2 regions of the Streptomyces sp. NPDC059037 genome follow, and region 2 is predicted to be linked to the other one. Evidence: riboswitches for the same ligand, from Rfam matches in the RefSeq annotation. Region 2 holds a riboswitch; the other holds the start of a gene.

Region 1 (11,129 bases), on a different contig from region 2:
CGGGTCGAAATGCCCTCCAACCAACCGATCGTGCTCCTGCGTGAAGTGGGAGGCGATCGGTACCTCCCCATCTGGATCGGACCAGGGGAGGCGACCGCGATCGCCTTCGCACAGCAGGGGATGGCGCCCGCACGGCCGCTGACCCACGACCTGTTCAAGGACGTGCTGGAGGCGGTGGGTCAGGAGCTCACCGAGGTGCGCATCACGGACCTGCGCGAAGGGGTCTTCTACGCGGAGCTGGTCTTCGCCAGTGGAGTCGAGGTGAGCGCCCGGCCGTCCGACGCCATAGCGCTTGCGCTGCGCACCGGAACGCCGATCTACGGCAGTGACGGGGTCCTGGACGACGCCGGCATCGCCATTCCGGACGAGCAGGAGGACGAGGTGGAGAAGTTCCGCGAGTTCCTCGACCAGATCTCGCCCGAGGACTTCGGCACCAACAGCCAGTGAACCGATGCCTCCGGAGGGTCCCGACGGACCATTCGGCTAGCCTTTCCCGGCGGTGAGGCGCGGCAAACCACTCTTAGGGTGATTATCACTCGGCGTGCCGAGTGTGGCGATCGTTGACGAGCCCCTGGTGACTGCCTACCGTCGGGAAGGCAGGTCAAGGACGGAGGTCGGCGTGAGAAGCAGCGGCGACGGTACGGCGATGGGCGGACCGTATCCGCTTCACGGCAGCACGGCCGATCACTCTCCGAGGCGGCCGATGGCGGTTCAGGGGAGCGGGGACGCTACGTCCGGGCAGACCGAACAGGAACAGATCGGGTACCGAGGGCCGACCGCGTGTGCGGCCGCCGGTATCACGTATCGCCAGCTCGACTACTGGGCCCGTACGGGGCTCGTCGAGCCCAGTGTGCGGTCCGCGGGCGGGTCGGGGACCCAGCGGCTCTACAGCTTCCGGGACGTCGTCGTCCTGAAGATCGTGAAGCGGTTCCTGGACACCGGCGTGTCCCTGCAGAACATCCGGACCACGGTCCAGCATCTGCGCGACCGCGGATTCCGGGATCTGGAGCGGATGACGCTCATGAGCGACGGCGCGACGGTGTACGAGTGCACGTCGCCCGACGAGGTCCACGATCTGCTCCAGGGCGGTCAGGGGGTCTTCGGGATCGCCGTGGGCGTCGTGTGGCGGGACGTGGAAGCGGCGCTTGCGCAGCTGCACGGGGAGCGCATCGACACCGGGGAGACGCTGCTGCGTCAGAACCCCGCCGACGAGCTCGCGCGGCGGCGTAACCGGGCCGTGTGAGGCGGTTGCGGCATCGCCGTCGGGGTGGCGGTTTCGGGGCGTTGTCAGTGGCGTAGGGCAGCATCAGAGGTGTGAGAACCGCGCCCACGATTCTGCATCTCGACATGGATGCCTTCTACGCGTCTGCCGAGCAGGCCGCGAAGCCGAGTCTGCGCGGGAAAGCCGTGGTGGTGGGCGGGCTCGGGCCGCGGGGTGTGGTGGCCACGGCTTCGTACGAGGCGCGGAAGCTCGGTGTGCACTCGGCGATGCCCATGGGGCAGGCGCGCCGCCTCGCGCCGAACGCCGCCTATCTGGTGCCGCGCTTCGGGCTCTACCGGGAGATCAGCGAGCAGGTGATGGCGCTGCTGCGTGAGCTGTCGCCGCTGGTGGAGCCGCTCAGCCTGGACGAGGCTTTTGTCGACCTGGAAGCGGGCGGCGTGGCCGGCGACCAGGCGTCGGCGCTGGCCGTGGGGGAGCGGTTGCGTGCCGACATCAAGACGGTGACGGGACTCGCGGGGTCGGTCGGGCTCGCCGCGTCCAAGATGCTGGCGAAGATCGCCTCGGAGGAGGCCAAGCCCGATGGTCTGCGGCTGATAGTTCCGGGGACCGAGCGGGAGCTGCTCGCGCCGATGTCCGTGCGGACGCTGCCCGGGGTCGGTCCTGCCACCGGGGACCATCTGCGGCGGGGCGGGATCACGACGGTGGGGGAGATCGCGGAGGCGGGCGAGGACGAGCTCGTACGGCTTCTTGGGAAGTCGCACGGGAGCGCGCTGTACGCGATGGCGCAGGCGCGGGACGAGCGGCCCGTGGTGGCGGAGCGGGAGTCCAAGTCGGTCAGTGTCGAGGACACGTACGACGTGGACATTCACGACCGGGTGCGGGTCAGGGGCGAGGTGGCGCGGCTCGCCGACCGGTGTGTGGAGCGGTTGCGGGCTGCCGGGCACTCGGGGCGGACCATCGTGCTGAAGGTGCGGCGGTTCGACTTCTCGACGCTGACGCGGTCAGAGACGCTGCGGGGGCCCACGGACGACCCTGGGGTGGTGCGGGAGGCCGCCGCGCGGCTGCTGGAGTCCGTGGACACCACAGGGGGCGTGCGGCTCCTTGGCGTGGGGGTCACGGGGCTTGCGGACTACACGCAGGAGGATCTCTTCGCGCAGGCTCGGGCCGACGGGCTTGAGCGGGGGGAGGGCGAGGCTGCCGGGGCCGTGACTGAGGTGGCGGGCGCGGCGGAGGTCGAGGAGGCGTCCGTCGAGGAGGTGCCGCTCGGGGCGCGGCGGTGGGCCGCGGGGCACGATGTGCGGCATGCCGTGTACGGGTGCGGGTGGGTGCAGGGGAGCGGGCTTGGGCGGGTGACGGTGCGGTTCGAGACTCCGGGGTCGGCGCCGGGGCGGGTGCGGACGTTTCGGGTCGATGATCCGGAGTTGGTGGAGGCGGAGCCGTTGCCGCTGGTGGCTCCGCCGGGGGACGGTGCTGGGCCTTCGCCCCTGGGGTAGCGGTGCTCGGCAGTGGGCGTTGTGCCCACCCGTTCCGCCCTGCGGAACGCCTGCCCACAACGAGGGCGGTCGGGTCGGCCGGGGAAGCGCCGCGTACGGGGGAGGGCGCGGCGTCAGGGGTTCTCGTCTGCGATGTTGCCGAAGTCCTGGTCGGGGGGGTGTGGGGGGGTGACGTCCAGGCCGTAGTGGTGGTAGAGCTGGAGTTCCTGTTCGGGGGAGAGGTGGCGGCCTACGCCGAAGTCGGGGGCGTCCTTGATCAGGGAGCGTTCGAAGGGGATGCGCAGGGTGCCCTCTCCCGTGACCTCGCTGGGTTCCAGGGGGACGAAGGCGTCACGGCTGAACAGGCCCGTGCGTATCGCGGCCCACTCCGGGGCGCCGGTGGCATCGTCGAGGTAGACCTCGTCGATCGTGCCGATCTTGGCCCCGTCCCGGTCGAACGCCTTGCGGCCGATCAGGTTGCGCGGATCGATGTCGGTCTGCACGGGCCCTCCAACTGGTCGCAGTTTGTCGAAATGGCGCGTAACTCATCATTATTCGCTTGTCATCACTACGAAAGAGCACATCGGGGCATGCGGCCACTCGAGGGATCGGGCGCGGTCCTCGCTGGTACGCTGGCGGTGGCTGCTGACCCCGTGCGGGAGAGCTCTCCGGGAGGTGATTCCGGAGGCGCCGAAGGAGCAAATCCTCCCCGGAATCTCTCAGGCACCCTGTACCGCACGGACGAGGTCACTCTGGAAAGCAGGGCGGGCGTCGGGCGGGCACGTTCGAGACCCTTCCTCACCGACGGTGAAAGCAGATCTGTCCATGGGCGGGTCTGTGAAGCTCTCAGGTTGAGATGACAGAGGGGGAGGCCGTCCGGGCACCCGCGCCGTGGTGCCCCTCGCAGGTCGCGTCAGACCAGCGTCAGACCAGGAGGCCTCCGCAATGACCGCCACCCCTCGCATCCCGCTCTCACAGCTTGAGCAGGGCATTCCCTTCGAGCAGCGGCACATCGGCCCCGATGCCGAAGCACGGGCCAAGATGCTCGCGCAGGTCGGCTACGGCTCGCTCGACGAGCTGACCGCCGCCGCGGTGCCGGATGTGATCAAGAACGCCGAGGCGCTGAATCTGCCCGGGGCGCGCACCGAGGCCGAGGTCCTGGCCGAGCTGCGCTCGCTGGCCGATCGGAATCAGGTGCTCGATTCCATGATCGGGCTCGGCTACTACGGGACCTTCACGCCGCCCGTCATCCTGCGGAACGTCATGGAGAACCCTGCTTGGTACACGGCTTACACGCCGTACCAGCCCGAGATCTCCCAGGGCCGGCTCGAGGCGCTGCTCAACTTCCAGACCGTCGTCGCCGAGCTGACCGGACTGCCCACCTCCGGTGCCTCCCTGCTCGACGAGGGGACCGCCGCGGCCGAGGCCATGGCCCTTTCGCGGCGCATGAGCAAGGTCAAGGACGGCGTTTTCGTTGTTGACGCCGACGCGCTGCCGCAGACCATCGCCGTCATTCAGACCCGTGCCGAGCCGACCGGCGTCGAGATCGTCGTCGCCGATCTGAGCGAGGGCATCCCGGCCGAGGTCGCCGAGCGCGGTGTCGTCGGCGTACTGATCCAGTACCCGGGTGCCTCCGGTGCCGTACGCGACATCAAGGCGGTCATCGAGCAGGCGCACGAGCTGGGGGCCGTGGTCTCCGTCGCGGCCGATCTGCTCGCCCTGACGCTGCTCACCTCGCCCGGTGAGCTCGGTGCGGACATCGCGGTCGGCACGACGCAGCGGTTCGGTGTGCCGATGGGCTTCGGCGGGCCGCACGCCGGATACATGGCGGTGCGCGAGAAGTTCGCCCGCAGCCTGCCGGGCCGGCTCGTCGGCGTCTCCGTCGACGCCGACGGCAACAAGGCCTACCGGCTCGCGCTGCAGACCCGTGAGCAGCACATCCGCCGCGAGAAGGCGACCAGCAACATCTGTACGGCACAGGTGCTGCTCGCCGTCATGGCCGGGATGTACGCGGTCTACCACGGGCCCGAGGGCCTCAAGTCCATCGCGCGGCGCACCCACCGCTACGCGACGCTGCTGGCCGCCGGCCTCACCGCGGGCGGGGTCGAGGTCGTGCACGGCGCGTACTTCGACACGCTGACCGTGCGGGTGCCCGGCAAGGCCGAGGAGCTTGTCTCCGCGGCCCGCGAGGGTGGCGTCAACGTCCACCAGGTCGACGCCGACCACGTCTCGCTGGCCTGCGACGAGACCACCACGCGCAAGCAGCTGACCGCGATCTGGACCGCGTTCGGGGTCGAGGCGGACATCGAGGCGCTCGACGCGGCGACCGAGGACACCCTGCCCGCCGGTCTGCTGCGCTCCGACGCGTACCTGACGCACCCGGTCTTCCACCAGTACCGCTCCGAGACCGCGATGCTGCGCTACCTGCGCAAGCTGGCCGACCGTGACTACGCGCTCGACCGCGGCATGATCCCGCTGGGCTCCTGCACCATGAAGCTCAACGCGACCACCGAGATGGAGCCGGTCACCTGGCCCGAGTTCGGGCAGCTGCACCCCTTCGCGCCCGCCCAGCAGGCGCAGGGCTACCTCACCCTCATCCGTGAGCTGGAGGAGCGGCTCGCCGAGGTCACCGGGTACGACAAGGTCTCGCTGCAGCCCAACGCCGGTTCGCAGGGCGAGCTCGCGGGTCTGCTCGCGGTCCGTGGTTACCACCGGGCCAACGGCGACGAGCAGCGCACCGTCTGCCTCATCCCGTCCTCCGCGCACGGCACCAACGCCGCGAGCGCCGTGATGGCCGGCATGAAGGTCGTCGTCGTGAAGACCGCCGACGACGGCGAGATCGACGTCGACGACCTGCGCGCCAAGATCGAGAAGCACCGCGACGAGCTGTCGGTCCTGATGATCACGTACCCGTCGACGCACGGTGTGTTCGAGGAGCACGTCGCCGACATCTGCGCGGAGGTGCACGAGGCCGGCGGGCAGGTGTACGTCGACGGCGCCAACCTCAACGCGCTGGTGGGCCTTGCCAAGCCGGGGCACTTCGGCGGCGACGTATCGCACCTGAACCTGCACAAGACCTTCTGCATCCCGCACGGCGGCGGCGGTCCCGGCGTCGGCCCGGTCGGTGTGCGCGAGCACCTCGCGCCGTACCTGCCCAACCACCCGATGCAGCCCGCCGCGGGTCCCGAGACGGGTGTCGGACCGATCTCCGCCGCGCCGTGGGGCTCCGCGGGCATCCTGCCGATCTCCTGGGCGTACGTACGTCTCATGGGCGGCGAGGGGCTCAAGCGCGCCACGCAGGTCGCGGTGCTCTCCGCGAACTACATCGCCAAGCGGCTCGAGCCGCACTTCCCGGTGCTCTACACCGGTCCCGGCGACCTCGTCGCGCACGAGTGCATCATCGACCTGCGGCCGCTGAGCAAGGAGACGGGCGTCAGCGTCGACGACATCGCCAAGCGGCTCATCGACTACGGCTTCCACGCGCCGACCATGTCGTTCCCGGTCGCCGGGACGCTGATGATCGAGCCGACGGAGAGCGAGGACCTGGTCGAGATCGACCGGTTCTGCGAGGCGATGATCGCCATTCGCGCGGAGATCGAGAAGGTCGGCGGCGGCGAGTGGTCCGCCGACGACAACCCGCTGCGCAACGCGCCGCACACCGCGGCCGCGCTGAGCGGCGAGTGGGAGCACGGCTACAGCCGCGAGGAGGCCGTCTTCCCGGCCGGTGTCGTCGCGGCCGACAAGTACTGGCCGCCGGTGCGCCGCATCGACCAGGCGTACGGCGACCGGAACCTGGTCTGCTCCTGCCCGCCGCTGGATGCGTACGAGGACTGATGCACGAGGACTGATACAGGGTCCAGCACATGCGTCGGGGCCGGTCCGGAGATTGCTTCTCCGGGTCGGCCCCTTCGTTGTCCGTGCCGTGGTGGCGCCGCGTCAGGCGGCCGTCATGATCTCGTCGGTGCCCAGCGGTCGGTGCGGGGCGATGATCTGGCCGTCCGGCAGCAGCTCACCGGTGTCCTCGAAGAGCAGGACGCCGTTGCACAGCAGGCTCCAGCCCTGCTCCGGGTGGCTCGCCATGAGGAGCGCGGCTTCCCGGTCGGCGGAGTCGGCTGTCGGGCACGGTGGTTGGTGCTGGCACATGGAAGGGTTCTTTCGCTGCGATGTGATGGCTGTGACGTCTGTCCTGCGGCTCGATGCGGTGTTCATGACCGCCCCCCGTGGTTAGTCGGTCCGATCCCAGTGTTGCCCTACGGGCGTCATTCCGCAGGGATTTAGCGGCAGCGCTCCTTACTGCTTAATGACGTATCACCCGCCCGGACGGTTCAGCCCAACTGCACTGTCTCTTCGGGTGGTTCGGGGTGGTCATACCGGGCTAGTCCGTATGGGCAGCGGACAGCGCCGTGCCCCGCGGCCGGTCGGGCGGCGGGGCACGGGAGGTGCGGCGGCGTCAGGCGGGTGAGCCGAGCAGCGGCGCGGGGGTCAGGCGGTGGGTGAGGACCTTGAGCAGTTCGGCGGCGCGGTGCGGGCGGTGGGCCGCGATGCCGGGCGGCGCGGGCGCCAGCGGTACGAGGATGTCGGTGGCCGAGAGATGGCCGCCCGCGCCGTCGGCCGTGCAGTCGCCGTGCAGCCAGAGCGTGAGCATGTAGAGCTCGGGCACGGACAACAGGCGTGGCTGGTACGGCAGGGGCATCTTCTCGGCGTGGCGCAGGGCGCGTTCGGTGGCCGCGATGTACGGGCCCTCGAAGAAGTGCGAGAACGTCCACCCGTCAGGCGTGAGCATCGTGTCGGCCGCGGCGACGGCTCGCTCGCCGCAGCGGATCAGGAAACGCCACCCCGCGAGCCGGGTGGGTGTGCTGCCCGACGGGGTGATCCGGTCCAGGACGTGGACGGGCAGCGGGAGTTCGGGGGTCACCGGTCCCTGGGCGGCACGCAGGGAGGGGGTGCGGGCTTCGCGTACGGCGGTGGGTGAACCGAGTGCCGCGAGGACGCTGCGCAGGGCGGGCGCGGGAGCCGGGGGGACATGCAGCGGCATGGTGGGTCGCCTCTCTCATTCGACAGGCACGGTGGATCGAGGGCAGGTGCGGACGACGCTGTCTGCTCTGGGGCCAGAGGGGCGGGGGCAGGGGGACCGCGAGCGCCAACTCTCTGCCTCGTTCGCGGAGTTTATACGACACGTGTTCAGACGGTGTTTCGTCTAACCGCGCCCAATATTGCTCGCAAGTCGATTGTCGGTCGCCCTTTTGCGGGATTCCTCCCGATTCTTGATGCGGGTGTCCCTTCTGACCTCGGATCACTTCCGTGGCGCGGACGGCCGATTCTCGTCGGTGTTTTTCACCAGACGCGGGTGCGGCGATTTTCTGGTGTGTGTCATGCCGCGTGAATGTGCCGTGTGAAGACCCTCGTCGAGCGTACTGGGACGGGGGCATGTGCGGGGCGTTATCGATCACATTGCAGGGCATCATCCTGCGAGACACCGCAGCCGGATCATCGGCTGCCCATCCGAGGAGGGGAGCTTCGATGGGGGAGAAGGTCGTAGCAGGAACGTTTGACCTGTCCGAGCGGAACCGGTATCGGAGCAAGCTCAGGGAGTGTCTCGCGGGGTTACGGAGGCTGTTGGACGAGGAGCGGTTCGACCGGCCCAAGAATCTGATGGGCGTGGAGATCGAGCTGAATCTCGCGGGGCCCGACGGGATGCCGAGAATGATGAATGCGCAAGTTCTCGAGCGCATCGCGAGCCGCGACTTCCAGACGGAACTCGGAATGTTCAATCTCGAAGTCAATATCGCCCCGCACCGATTGGGCGGACGCGTTCTCGACCGCCTCGCCGAGGAGCTGCGCACCGGCCTCGCCTATGCCCACCGCAAAGCGAACGAGGTGAACGCCGGCATCGTCATGATCGGCATTCTGCCGACCCTCGCCCACCACGATCTGGTCTCCGGGAACCTCTCCGACGTCGACCGCTACGCCCTGCTGAACGACCAGATCGTGGCGGCGCGCGGCGAGGAGTTCGCCTTGGACATCACCGGCGTGGAGCGGCTGACCTGCACATCCACGTCGATAGCGCCCGAAGCGGCGTGCACCTCCGTGCAGTTGCACCTTCAGGTCACCCCGGGGCGGTTCGCCGATGTGTGGAACGCGGCGCAGTGTGTGGCCGCCGCGCAGATCGCCGTGGGCGCCAACGCGCCGTTCCTGTTCGGCCGCGAGTTGTGGCGCGAGTCCCGGCCGCCGCTGTTCCTGCAGTCCACGGACACCCGGCCGCCCGAACTGCAGGCGCAGGGCGTACGGCCGCGTACCTGGTTCGGGGAGCGCTGGATCTCGGACGCGTACGAGCTCTTCGAGGAGAACCTGCGGTACTTTCCGGCACTCCTTCCCCTCATGGACGACGAGGACCCGCTGGAGGCGCTCGACGACGGCCGTGTGCCGAGGCTTGCCGAACTCGTCCTGCACAACGGCACCGTCTACCGCTGGAACCGCCCGGTGTACGGCATCGCCGACGGCGTCCCGCATCTGCGCGTGGAGAACCGCGTCCTGCCCGCAGGACCCACCGTCACCGACGTCATCGCCAACGCCGCCTTCTACTACGGCCTCGTACGGGCCCTGGCCGAGGAGACGCGGCCGGTGTGGAGCCGGCTGCCCTTCGATGCCGCGGCCGACAACTTCGACACCGCGTGCCGCCACGGCATCGAGGCCCGTCTGAAGTGGCCGCGGCGCGGCAGATACGGCGGGATTGTCGAGGTGCCCGCGGTCTCGCTGGTCCGCGACGAACTGCTGCCGCTGGCCGCCGCCGGGCTCGACGCGTGGGGTGTGGAACCCGCCGACCGGGACTTCTACCTCGGCGTGATCGAGGAGCGGTGCAGGCGGCGGGTGAACGGGGCGTCCTGGCAGGCGGCGACGTACCACCAGGCACTGGAGACCGGGCTCGAACGCGAGGCCGCGCTCGCCGCCACCACCCGTCGCTACGCCGAGCTGATGCACTCGGGGGATCCGGTGCACACCTGGCCGGTGGGGCTGCCCGAACCCGCCGTCCTCAGCTGAGGAGCCGGGGGTTCAGCCCTGGCTGCCCGCCTCCATGATGGCCTTGAGGATGACCGCGTGGATCTGTGCCGGGTCGTCGACCTGGTGCCCCGATCCGCCGGTCGCCTCCGCGATCTGCTTGACCTCTTCCTTGTCCGCGTTCGGGCCGACGGCGATCGCGATGAGCGGCACCCGGCGCTTGGGGTCGGTGAGCTCCTGCAGCTGGGAGATGAGGCTGCTGCGCGAGATGGAGCCGGGGTCCTGGTTGGCGCCGTCGGTGAGCACCACCAGCGCGTTGAACTTGCCGTTCGCGTACGTCGACGTCGCCTCCTTGTACGCGGCGAGGGTCGTGTCGTACAGACCGGTCGCACCGCCCGGTATGGGCTCCAGATCGCTGAACGCCTCGGAGATCCTGTCCCGTTGGGTGCCGTCGCCCTTGCGGTCGCCGAGCCGCTCGGTCGGCACGAGCTTGCGGTAGTCGCGCTTGCCGTCGAGCCCGGTGGAGAACTCCCAGAGCCCGATCTCGTCCTCGTCGGTGAACCCCGCGAGCGCCTGCAGGAGCGAGGACTTGGTGACTTCCATGCGGGTCTGCTCGCGGCCCGGCACCCACTCGCTCATGGAGTCCGACACGTCGACTACCGTGCTGAGCCGGGCACTTTGGACCGTGATCGTCCACATGCCGAGCGACTCCTGGAGCTGTTTGTCCGAGGGCGGCTCGGCCGCCTCGTCCGTGTACGGCTGCGGCGTGCGGCCGCCGGCGGCCGTGACGAGTTTCTCCGACACCTGCTCGGGGTCGGTCCTGAAACCGTTCTTCTCCAGGATCGCGCGCCCGTCGTCGTCCCTGAACAGCGTCATGAAGCGCAGGGCCGCCCGGCTCTGGTCCGTGGAGAGACGGTCCTCCTCGACCAGCGTGTAGGGGTAGTCGAGGCGCGGTGAGCCGTCCTTCGGATAGAACATGTCGAGGCCGTTCTCCTCGCCCGCCGACGCGTTGTGCCGGAAAGCGGCCTGCTCGGAGAGGATCAGCGCCTGGTTGCGGCGCGGGTTGCCCTGCTCGGTGCCCGAGCCGTCGCGGGCCAGCGTGTCCAGGAGCTGGCCGTCGCTGTCGGCGGTCCGCGCGGACAGCGCCTTGGCCATGCCGGCCGCCTGGGTGTCGCCCTCCGCGCCGCCCGACTTCTTCGCCGACGCGCTGAGCTTGGCGAGGGCGAGCAGCCCGGTGGCGCTGCGCGCAGGGTCGGCGGCGCCGAGCCGCAGCTTGTCGCCCTTCATCGCGGCGCCGGCCAACTCCGGCCAGGCGTACGTCTTCTTGGGCCAGCCGAGGGACTCGGCGGCGGACGGCACCATGGCCATGCCGACCGGCGACGACGCGATGTTCCCCGCGGGGACCACCCTGGTCTGCTTGCCGCCGAGCCCGACGCGCT
Region 2 (11,129 bases):
CGCCGCGTTCTCCTCGTTCACGGCCATCGCGTAGAGCGTGATCCACTCCATGGCGAGGGCCAGCGGGTCGCCCTCGGAGCGCAGCTTGCGGGCCGAATTGGCCGCGCGGCGGCGGACCTTCAGGCCGCCCGGCAGGATGCCCTCGCGGGACATGCCGCGGGACACGCACGACTGCATGACGCCCCAGATGTCGAGCAGCCCCGAGCGGATCTCCGCCTCGGTGCGCCAGGCCTTCTCGTTCTCCAGCATCAGCGCGGAGATGGAAAGGCCGGTCTCGCGGGTGAGCCGCAGCAGCTCGTCGCCGGTGCGGAAGGGGTGCTTCAGCACCGTGTCGTCCAGCACGATCGGGTTCTCGCCCGCCACCGCGTCCTCGTCGACGACGAAGCCGCCGCCCACCGAGTAGTACGTCTTCTCCAGGAGGAGCGTGCCCTCACGGTCGTACGCGAAGATCGTCATGCCGTTGGCGTGGTACGGCAGGGCCTTGCGGCGGTGCAGGATCAGGTCCTCGTCGAAGTCGAAGGCGATCTCGTGCATGCCGAGCAGGTTGAGGCGGCCGGTGGTCCTGATCTGCTCGACCCGGTCGTCGGCGGTCTCCACGTCCACCGAGCGGGGGGACTCGCCCTCAAGGCCGAGGAGCACCGCCTTGGGGGTGCCGTGCCCGTGGCCGGTCGCGCCGAGCGAGCCGAACAGCTCGGAGCGTATCGCGGTGGTGTGGGCCATCAGGCCCTCGTTCTTCAGGCGGCTCGCGAAGATGCGGGCCGCGCGCATCGGGCCCACCGTGTGGGAGCTCGACGGGCCGATGCCGATCGAGAACAGGTCGAAGACCGAGAGGGCCACGGGAACTCCAAGGGTGGTTGGTAGACGCCGTTGTCTGCCGGGGTGACGCAGAAGAACAAGGCGGTGCAGGAAGTGCGAGTACGGTCACGCGGTGCGGGGCACCGCGCACACTGTCCTCACTGTCCAGTGTGCGGGGTGCCCCGACGTTTCGTACGTACGAACAAAAGCGTACGCAAAGGGCACGAAACTACTTCAGGCCGGGGTACAGCGGGTGCTTGTCGGCCAGCGCGGTCACGCGGCCCTTCAGGGCCTCCGCGTCGAAGCCCGGCTTCAGGGTCTCGGCGATGATGTCGGCGACCTCACGGAAGTCGTCCTCCTGGAAGCCGCGGGTCGCGAGCGCCGGCGTACCGATCCGCAGACCCGATGTGACCATCGGGGGGCGCGGGTCGTTCGGGATCGCGTTGCGGTTGACCGTGATGCCGACCTCGTGGAGACGGTCCTCGGCCTGCTGGCCGTCCAGGTCGGAGTTGCGCAGGTCCACCAGGACCAGGTGCACGTCCGTGCCGCCGGACAGGACGGAGACGCCGTGCTCCGTGACGTCGTCCTGCACCAGGCGCTCGGCCAGGATGCGGGCGCCGTCCAGGGTGCGCTCCTGTCGCTCCTTGAACTCCTCGGAGGCCGCGACCTTGAAGGAGACGGCCTTGGCGGCGATCACGTGCTCCAGGGGGCCGCCCTGGAAGCCGGGGAAGACCGCGGAGTTCAGCTTCTTCGCGAACTCCTTGCTGCGGGCCAGGATGATGCCGCCGCGCGGGCCGCCGAGCGTCTTGTGCGTGGTGGAGGTCACCACGTCCGCGAACGGCACCGGGTTGGGGTGCAGACCGGCGGCGACGAGCCCGGCGAAGTGCGCCATGTCGACCCACAGGTACGCGCCGACCTCGTCGGCGATCCGGCGGAACTCGGCGAAGTCGAGCTGGCGCGGGTAGGCGGACCAGCCCGCGATGATCACCTTCGGGCGGTTCTCCTTGGCCAGGCGCTCGACCTCGGCCATGTCGACCAGACCGGCCTCGTCGACGTGGTACGCGACCACGTTGAACTGCTTGCCGGAGAAGTTCAGGCGCATGCCGTGGGTGAGGTGGCCGCCGTGCGCCAGGTCGAGGCCGAGGATCGTGTCGCCGGGCTTGGCGATCGCGAAGAGGGCGGCCTGGTTGGCGGAGGCGCCGGAGTGCGGCTGGACGTTGGCGTACTCGGCGCCGAACAGGTCCTTGACCCGGTCGATCGCGATCTGCTCGGTGACGTCGACGTGCTCACAGCCGCCGTAGTAGCGACGGCCGGGGTAGCCCTCGGCGTACTTGTTGGTGAGGACCGTGCCCTGGGCCTCCATGACGGCGACCGGAGCGAAGTTCTCCGAGGCGATCATTTCCAGGGTGGACTGCTGGCGGTGGAGCTCGGCGTCGACGGCGGCGGCGACGTCCGGGTCCAGCTCGTGGAGAGGGGTGTTGAGAAGCGACATCAGGTGGTCCCTAAGGGTCTTTAGTTGCCTGCGAGCTCGGTGTATTCGGCCGCGGAGAGCAGGTCGTCCGGCTCCGCCGTGATCCGTACCTTGAACAGCCAGCCGCCCTCGAAGGGCGCGGAGTTCACCAGCGACGGGTCGTCCACGACGTCCTGGTTCGCCTCGGTGACCTCACCGGTCACCGGCGAGTACAGGTCGCTGACGGACTTCGTCGACTCGAGCTCGCCGCAGGTCTCGCCCGCGGTCACCGTGTCGCCGACCGCCGGGAGCTGGGCGTAGACGACGTCACCGAGCGCGTTGGCCGCGAACTCGGTGATGCCGATCGTCGCCACACCGTCCTCGGTGGCCGAGAGCCACTCGTGCTCCTTGCTGTAACGCAGCTGCTGGGGGTTGCTCATGACCTGAATTCTCCTGTACGCGGATGGGTGCTGCGGAACGAGAAAGATGTGCGTGACGTCACTGCCGACGCCCGCGGGGGGTCACTTCTGGCGCTTGTAGAACGGCAGCGCCACGACCTCGTACGGCTCATGGGTACCGCGGATGTCCACGCCGACACCCTCGGTGCCGGGGGCCGCGTGCGCCGCGTCGACGTACGCGATGGCGATCGGCTTGCCGAGCGTCGGGGACGGGGCGCCGGAGGTGACCTCGCCGATGACCTTGCCGTCGGCGACGACGGGGAAGCCCGCGCGCGGGACGCGGCGACCGGAAGCGATCAGGCCGACCAGCTTGCGCGGGGGAGCGGTCTCGGCGCGCTCGGCGGCGGCCGCGAGGGCGGCACGGCCCACGAAGTTCTCCGACTCCGAGGTCTTCTCGAACTTCACGACCCGGCCCAGGCCCGCGTCGAACGGCGTCAGCTCGGCGGTCAGCTCGTGCCCGTACAGCGGCATGCCCGCCTCCAGGCGCAGCGTGTCGCGGCAGGAGAGACCGGCCGGGACCATGCCGACGGGCGTGCCCGCCTCCATCAGCGCGCCCCACAGCTTCTCCGCGTCACCGGGGGCGACGAAGAGCTCGAAGCCGTCCTCGCCGGTGTAGCCGGTGCGGGCGATAAGGGCGGGCACGCCAGCAACTGTGCCCGGCAGGCCCGCGTAGTACTTCAGGCCGTCCAGGTCGGCGTCCGTGAGGGACTTCAGGATGCCGGGGGACTCGGGGCCCTGGACGGCGAGCAGCGCGTACGCGTCGCGGTCGTCGCGGACCTCGGCGTCGAACTCCTCGACGCGGTTGCTCAGCTCGTTCAGGACGTTCTGGGCGTTGGAGGCATTGGCGACGACCATGTACTCGGCCTCGGCCAGGCGGTACACGATCAGGTCGTCGAGGATGCCGCCGTCCTGGTCGACGATCATCGTGTAGCGGGCGCGGCCGACACCGACGGAGCCGATGTTGCCGACCAGCGAGAAGTTCAGGAAGTCCACGGCCTCCGGGCCGGTGACGGTGATCTCGCCCATGTGGGAGAGGTCGAAGAGACCGGCCTTGGTGCGTACGGCGATGTGCTCTTCGCGCTCGCTGCCGTACCGCAGCGGCATGTCCCAGCCCGCGAAGTCGGTCATGGTCGCGCCGAGCGCCCGATGCACCGCATCGAGGGCTGTCAGACGGGGGGCGGTACTCATACGTAGAACTCCCAGGGCATGACGGGCGAGGTAGATCCTCCCCATCTGTCATCGGAACCTGAGAGGTTCACCACGACCCGTACGTATGGGGGTCATGACTTGCACCTTGGGTGGAGCCGCCGTGGCGGCCCGCTTTTCAGATGTGCCTCGCCCGCGCGGTACGGGGCCTGAGAGATTCAAGGGAGGGACTTGCTCCTTCGGCGCCCCGGCGTGTCGTACGACGCGTACGACGGTGACCGGGAACTCTCCCGCGCGGATTCAAGCGGCCTGTATGGAGTTTGCGGGCACATCATTGCACGGGGCTCCGTCACAGGGCAGTGCCAGTCCAGTAATGCCCTTGTGCCGCATTACCTTCTCTTTACACTTGCCGGGGAAGCTGCGGTAAGCAGGTACGTGACCGCTATGGGGAGGCCGATCACGGTGCGCAGGACCAGTGTCTACGCGACCAACACAGGGGTGGCCCTGCCCAAGCAGGATGCCGCCCCCGTCAGGGAGAGCTGTGGCCCCCTGCCCGCGGCCGTCGTCCGGGACCTGAGGCAGCGGATGGGCCACAGTCCGCACCGGCTGTCCTTCGGCGGCGGCGACCTGATCGTCGTCTCCGGGCTGCCGGGCAGCGGAAAGTCCACGCTGATGCGCAGAGCCGTCGCGGGCCCGCGCATCGACTCGCAGGACACCCGCGACCGCTGGGCGAGCCGCATGCCGCGCTTCCTTCCGTACGCGGTCTACCGCCCCCTGGTCCGCATCGCGCACTACGCGGGCCTGCGCCGGGCCCTGCGCTCCGGCGAGGGGGTCGTCGTGCACGACTGCGGCACCCAGGCCTGGGTGCGCCGCTGGCTGGCCAGGGAAGCGGCGCGACGGGGCACGACCCTGCATCTGCTGCTGCTCGACGTGCCGCCGGAAACGGCTGTCGAGGGTCAGCTCGCGCGCGGCCGCGGCGTCTCGCGGTACGCCTTCGCGCGCCACCGCAGAACGGTCGGCCGGCTGGTCGGCGCCGCCGAGCGGGGGGATCTGCCGCGCGGCGTCGGCTCGGCGCTGCTGCTCGACCGGACGGCGGCCGGGGTGCTGAACGGGATCACCTTCGGGGACTGACCCGGGTGAGGGCCCGCGCACCGCGTAGCGGGCCCGCGCGCCGCGTTAGGGTCGACGGCAGGCAGAGCGGGACGAAGCAGGGGTAAGACAGATGGACATTCCGGCGCAGGCACACGCCCATCCGTACGGAGGATGGCCGGGCAACGAACTCGAAGAGGTGCTCGCGGCGGCCCTCGGCACCGGCGGCGCTCCTCAGACAGGCACAACCTCCGCGGCGGCCCGCATCGTCGAGGTCCTCGGCCGCAGCCACATCTGGGTCCCGCTGCCGAACGGCGGGGACGGGGCCGCCGGGACGCTCGACCTGCCCACGCTGGAGATCGAGGGCCAGGCGTACGTGCCCGTCTTCAGCTCCGAGCAGCAGTTCCAGCAGGTCACCGGCGGCCGGATGAGCTGCACCGTGGCGCCCGCCGTGGAGTTCGCGCGCGGCTTGCCCCCGCAGCTCGGCATCGCGCTCAACCCGGACGGCACGATCGGCGTGCCGCTGCCGCCCCCGGCCGTCGCCGAGCTCTGCCGGGCGGGGCGCACCCCCCTCGACGGCCCCGCGAGCGGCGGCCGTGTCCGTCTCTTCGAGCCGGACTGGCAGCACGACCCGGTCGACTTCCTGTCCGCCGCGGCCCGCGAGTTCGAGGCCACGGGGGTCGTCCTGAGCGCCCGCCGCTGCCTGGCCAGCGTCGAGGGCGAGGACCCGGCCCTGTTCATCGGCGTCGAGCTGTCCTCCTGGGAGGGCAACGCCCGCGATCTGCCGATGCAGGCCGTGGGCCGCGCGCTCGGCCTGGCCCCGGTGGCCTGGCCGGTGAACCTGGTGCTGCTCGACGTGGCCCAGGACCCGGTGGGCGACTGGATGCGCGCAAGGGTGCGGCCCTTCTTCGGACAGAGCCACCAGCACGAGCACGGACGTGTGTAGAGATACGAGCACGGAGGTGTGGAGAGACATGCGCACCGGCGGGTGTGACCACGCCGTACGTCAAGTCGGTGTCAGGATCGCCGCTTAAGCTGGTTTCATGACCCGGGCGGGTTACGGCCGTGCCGGCCGGGTCCGTTGCGGATCATTCGGATCATCGGGGTCGTCGGGTCATCGCGAAGGGGCGGTTAAGGGTGAGTGCGTCGGGCACGGCTGCGGCCGGGCAGGTCGAGCACATGCTGCGCCAGGTGACGCCGGGGCGCTACGACGCCTACGAGGCGCTCCTGCGGGCGCTCGCCGCCGACCAGGTGTGGATGCTGCTCTGGCACGGCCAGGCCGGATCCCCCGACGCCCAGTACGGAAACATGGAGGTCGAGGGCCTCGGTTATGCGCCGTGCGTGACCTCCGCCCAGGAGCTCTCCGCCAGTGGCTGGAACCGCTCGTACGAAGTGGTCGCAGGCGTCGACATCGCCCGCACCCTCTACCCCGACAACTACGGCCTCTGGCTCAACCCGCACGCGCCCGGCGGCGGCGTCGGCATCCCCTGGCTGGATCTGCGCCGTATCGCATCGGGCCTTGACCTGCTGCCCGCGGGCCCGCTGCGGCTCACCGAGCCGGCCATCGAGATCCCGCAGTTCTACGCGCTGCTCACGCAGAACGCGCACCGCACCCCGGCGGTCCGCGCGCTGCGCCGCGCCTGGGTGCAGCCCGCGCTCGGCGCTCCCTATCTGGCCATCGGTCTCGATGTGTACGACACGTCGCCGCCCTCGGTCGACGCCGTGCGCGCGATGATGCAGCAGTCGATCGCCGCCGTGCCCGACGGCCTGCCCGTGTCGACGGTCGCGATGTCCGACGCGTACGACCCGGTCGCCATGTGGCTGCGCGCCAACGCCAGGCCGTTCTACGACCGCGAGGCCCAGGCGGCCCCGGCCCCCGCGGGCGGCTACGGCTACCCCGCGCAGTACTGAGAACCGCCCGCACCTGCCCGAACGGCCACGATGTCCCGTTCTGATGGTGGAGGGGCTCAATAGGCCCCTGTGGCTCCTTGCGACCCAACTGCCCCGTGTTCGCCCCTCGTTCACCCGAGTCCGGATAACGGAACACTCCGATCAGCATCACGGTTGCGCATCCATTCCCCAACAAGGCTGGTAACAGATCGCGACCCCGATGAAGACTCCCGCACCAGGGGCGGTTCGCCCCTGTGTACGACGGACTGATCACGTCGCTACAGCGGCAAGTGCGGGCCGGTCACCACCGGTTGAGAGGGGTCCCTGCCACGATGACGGCACCATTGCATGACACACCTGCGGACGCGGACCCGACAGCGGACGTCGCTCCCGCAGCTGGTGCAGGGGTGAAGAAGGTCGAGGGGCGGTCCCTCAAGCAGATCGCCTGGAACCGCCTGAAGCGGGACAAGGTCGCCCTGGCCGGCGGCATCACCGTGCTCGTCCTGGTCCTTGTCGCCGTCTTCGCGCCCCTGATCGTCTCCCTGTTGGGCCACCCGCCCAACGAGTTCCATCAGGACGAGCTCGAAGACCTCACGAACCTGCCCAAGGGCGCCTTCGGCGGCATGAGTACGGACTTCCTCTTCGGAGTCGAGCCGAACAAGGGCCGCGACGTCTTCAGCCGGATCGTCTACGGAGCGCGGATCTCGCTCCTCGTGGCGTTCCTCGCCGCCGTGGTCGCCGTGGTGCTCGGCACCTTCTTCGGCATCATCGCCGGCTACTTCGGCGGCTGGATCGACGCCCTGATCAGCCGGGTCATGGACGTGCTGCTCGCCTTCCCGCAGCTGCTCTTCGTGATCTCCCTGGTCTCGGTACTCCCCGACGACCTGCTCGGGCTCACCGGCAGCGGCGTACGCATCGCCGTACTGATCCTGGTGATCGGCTTCTTCGGCTGGCCCTACGTCGGACGCATCGTGAGAGGCCAGACCCTCTCGCTGCGCGAACGCGAGTACGTGGAGGCGGCCCGCAGCCTCGGCGGCGGTCAACGGCACATCCTCTTCAAGGAGTTGCTGCCGAACCTGGTCGCACCGATCACGGTGTACGCGACGCTCATGATCCCCACCAACATCCTCACCGAAGCGGCGCTGAGCTTCCTCGGCGCGGGTGTGCGTCCGCCCACGGCCTCCTGGGGCGGCATGCTCCGGGACGCACTGGCGACGTACGAGCACGACCCGATGTTCATGGTCTTCCCAGGCCTGGCGATCTTTGTGACCGTGCTCGCCTTCAACCTCTTCGGTGACGGGCTGCGCGACGCCCTGGACCCCAAGGGAACTCGGTAAACAGCTCCAACTGGCTTGCCCCTGCCGCAGCGTCAGGTGGCTCTTCCCATGGTTCTCAAGGCAGTCAAACGCCAAAAGGACCACGAATCTCGGAGGATGCGAGAAATGCCCACAGGTTCCTCTCAACGACGGCTCACCGCTGGCGCGGCCCTCGTCGTAGCGGCGCTGGTGACCACCACGGCGTGCGGCGGCGGCAGCGACGACGAAGACAGCAAGGGCGCCGGCTACAACGCGGCCATCGGCAAGGTCGCCAACAAGTCGACGAAGGCGGGCGGCACGCTCAAGTTCGTCGCCAAGCAGGACCTCGACTCGGCCGACCCGCAGCGCGCCTACTACGGCATGACGTGGGACTTCATGCGGTACTACACCCGCACGCTGATCACGTACGACACCAAGCCGGGTGCCGCGTCCAACAAGCTCGTCCCCGACCTCGCCGAGTCCACGGCGAAGATCAGCGACGACGGCAAGACCTACACGTACAAGCTGCGTGACGGCCTCACCTGGGAGGACGGCTCCAAGCTGACCTCCAAGGACATCAAGTACGGCATCGAGCGCATCTGGGCGACCAAGGTCATCACCGGTGGTCCCGCGTACCTGAAGACGACGCTTGACCCCAAGGGCGAGTACAAGGGCCCCTACGAGGACAAGTCGAAGGACAAGCTGGGTCTGAAGGCGATCGAGACGCCCGACGACAACACCATCATCTTCAAGCTGCCCAAGAAGAACGGCGACTTCGAGCAGATGCTCGCGATGCCGTCGGGCACCCCGGTGAAGCAGTCCGAGGACACCGGCGCCAAGTACACCCAGCGCCCGTTCTCCTCCGGCCCGTACAAGTTCCAGAACTACAGCGCCGGCAAGAGCATCACGCTGGTCCGCAACAAGAACTGGAAGAAGTCGTCGGACCCGGTCCGTCCCGCGCTGCCGGACAAGATCACGGTCACCATCTCGGCGAACCTCGAAGAGAACGACAAGCGCCTGATGGAAGGCGACTACGACATCGACATGAATGGCACCGGCATGACCCAGTCGGGTCGTACCACCGCCATTCAGGACCACAAGGGCAACGTCGACAACATGCAGACGGACTTCGTCCGTTACGTCGCCCTGGTGACCAAGACGAAGCCGTTCGACAACGAGAACTGCCGCAAGGCCGTCTTCTACGCCACGGACTTCGCGGGCCTGCAGAAGACCCGTGGTGGCCCGCTCGCCGCCGGTGAGATCGCCACCAGCGTCTTCCCGAAGTCCATCAAGGGCAACGACGACTACGACCCGTACGGGATCCTGAAGCGCAAGGGCAAGCCGGACGCCACCGCGGCCAAGGCCGAGCTGAAGAAGTGCGGCAAGCCGAGCGGCTTCGACACCAAGATCTCGGCCCGCACCAACCAGCCGGGCGAGGTGGACGCCGCCACGGCGCTCCAGGAGCAGCTGAAGAAGGTCGGCATCAACGCCGAGGTCGACCAGATCGACGGCGCCGACTCCTCCAGCATCACCGGTTCTCCCTCGGTGGTGAAGAAGCGCGGCATCGGCATGACGATGGCGGGCTGGGGTCCGGACTTCCCGACCGGTCAGGGCTACGCGCAGCCGCTGTTCGACAGCCGCTTCATCGCTGAGAACGGCAACTACAACGAGTCGCAGATCGACGAGCCGAAGGTCGACAAGTTCTTCGACGACGCGATCGCCGAGGTCGACCCGAACAAGGCCGGTGAGATCTACACCGACCTGGCTCACGAGATCGTCGACAAGGCCTACTGGATGCCCTTCATCTACGAGAAGAACATCTCGTGGCGCGGTTCGCGGGCGACCAACGTCTACTCCTCCGCCGCCTACAGCGGCCGCTACGACTACGTCTCGCTCGGTGTGAACGAGAAGTAGTCCCGCCGCAAGGCCGTCCGTCCCACCGCCGAATCCCGCCAGTCCGAAGGGCAGGTGATGGCCCCGGGCGGTGGCCGGGGCCCCTCACAAGGGGGCCTTGGCCACCGCCGGGCCGCGCACAGTGCTTGCTTATCTCATCCGGCGCCTGATCGCCGTTGTCGTCATGGTGCTGGTCGTACTGCTCGCGACCTTCACCGTCTTCTTCATGCTGCCCAAGTGGGCGGGACAGGACATCGCCGTCCTCTTCGCCGGCAAGTCGTCCGGAGCCGAGCAGCTCGCCGGCATCCGGATCAAACTGGGCCTGGACGACCCTCTGCTCGTCCAGTTCTGGGACTTCGTCAAGGGCATCCCGATGGGGCGTGACTACGCCAACGGGGCCGACGTCACCCACTGCCCGGCCCCCTGCTTCGGATACTCCTTCCGTACCGAGGCCCCGGTCTGGGAGACCCTCAAGGACGCCCTGCCCGTCACCGGTGCGCTCGCCGCCGGCGCCTGTGTGCTGTGGCTGATCGCCGGTGTCGCCACCGGTGTGCTCTCCGCGCTCAAGCGGGGCACCGTCTGGGACCGTTCCGCGATGATCACCGCCCTCGGCGGCGTCTCGCTGCCGATCTTCTTCACCGGCATGATCGCGATGGGGCTCTTCGTCCACACCCTTGGCTGGGTGAAGATCGAGGACACCCTCACCACGGACGATCCGATCAACATCTGGTTCGAGACGCTGATCCTGCCCTGGATCGTGCTCGCGTTCCTCAACGCCGCCATGTACGCGCGACTGACCCGCGCCACCATGCTGGAAGTGCTCGGTGAGGACTACATCCGCACCGCGCGCGCCAAGGGGCTCGGCGAGGCCGTCGTCATCAGACGGCACGCGCTGCGCTCCGCCATGACGCCGATCCTCACGGTCTTCGGCCTCGACCTCGGTGTGCTGCTCGGTGGCGCCGTCCTCACCGAGTCCACGTTCAACCTGCCGGGGCTCGGCCTCGAGGCGGTCAAGGCCATCAGCAACAAGGACCTGCCGGTGATCCTCGGCGTCACCTTGTGCGCATCGCTCGCGATCGCCCTCGCCAACCTCGTCGTCGACCTTCTGTACGC

Evidence for each region. Region 2 has a riboswitch for glycine ahead of gcvT (glycine cleavage system aminomethyltransferase GcvT). Riboswitches for the same ligand answer to the same signal wherever they lie in the genome.
Region 1: it holds a riboswitch for glycine, as region 2 does, so the genes downstream of both, gcvP (aminomethyl-transferring glycine dehydrogenase) here and gcvT (glycine cleavage system aminomethyltransferase GcvT) in region 2, are expected to answer to the same signal.

Annotation. Positions count from the first base shown of each region.
Region 1 is NZ_JBHYIG010000240.1:4,015-15,143, forward strand. Features, by position in the region: gene ACFWY6_RS34820 (bifunctional nuclease family protein) at 1-447, shown strand, start outside; gene ACFWY6_RS34825 (MerR family transcriptional regulator) at 620-1,243, shown strand; gene ACFWY6_RS34830 (DNA polymerase IV) at 1,315-2,715, shown strand; gene ACFWY6_RS34835 (PRC-barrel domain-containing protein) at 2,829-3,197, opposite strand; glycine riboswitch at 3,341-3,440, shown strand; gene gcvP (aminomethyl-transferring glycine dehydrogenase) at 3,640-6,528, shown strand; gene ACFWY6_RS34845 (DUF5999 family protein) at 6,631-6,837, opposite strand; gene ACFWY6_RS34850 (hypothetical protein) at 7,145-7,729, opposite strand; gene ACFWY6_RS34855 (glutamate--cysteine ligase) at 8,215-9,732, shown strand; gene ACFWY6_RS34860 (substrate-binding and VWA domain-containing protein) at 9,745-11,129, opposite strand, start outside.
Region 2 is NZ_JBHYIG010000152.1:3,936-15,064, forward strand. Features, by position in the region: gene ACFWY6_RS27380 (L-serine ammonia-lyase) at 1-837, opposite strand, end outside; gene glyA (serine hydroxymethyltransferase) at 1,025-2,287, opposite strand; gene gcvH (glycine cleavage system protein GcvH) at 2,308-2,685, opposite strand; gene gcvT (glycine cleavage system aminomethyltransferase GcvT) at 2,767-3,891, opposite strand; glycine riboswitch at 4,038-4,152, opposite strand; gene ACFWY6_RS27400 (AAA family ATPase) at 4,306-4,980, shown strand; gene ACFWY6_RS27405 (enhanced serine sensitivity protein SseB) at 5,072-5,884, shown strand; gene ACFWY6_RS27410 (enhanced serine sensitivity protein SseB C-terminal domain-containing protein) at 6,076-6,849, shown strand; gene ACFWY6_RS27415 (ABC transporter permease) at 7,161-8,165, shown strand; gene ACFWY6_RS27420 (ABC transporter substrate-binding protein) at 8,271-10,037, shown strand; gene ACFWY6_RS27425 (ABC transporter permease) at 10,159-11,129, shown strand, end outside.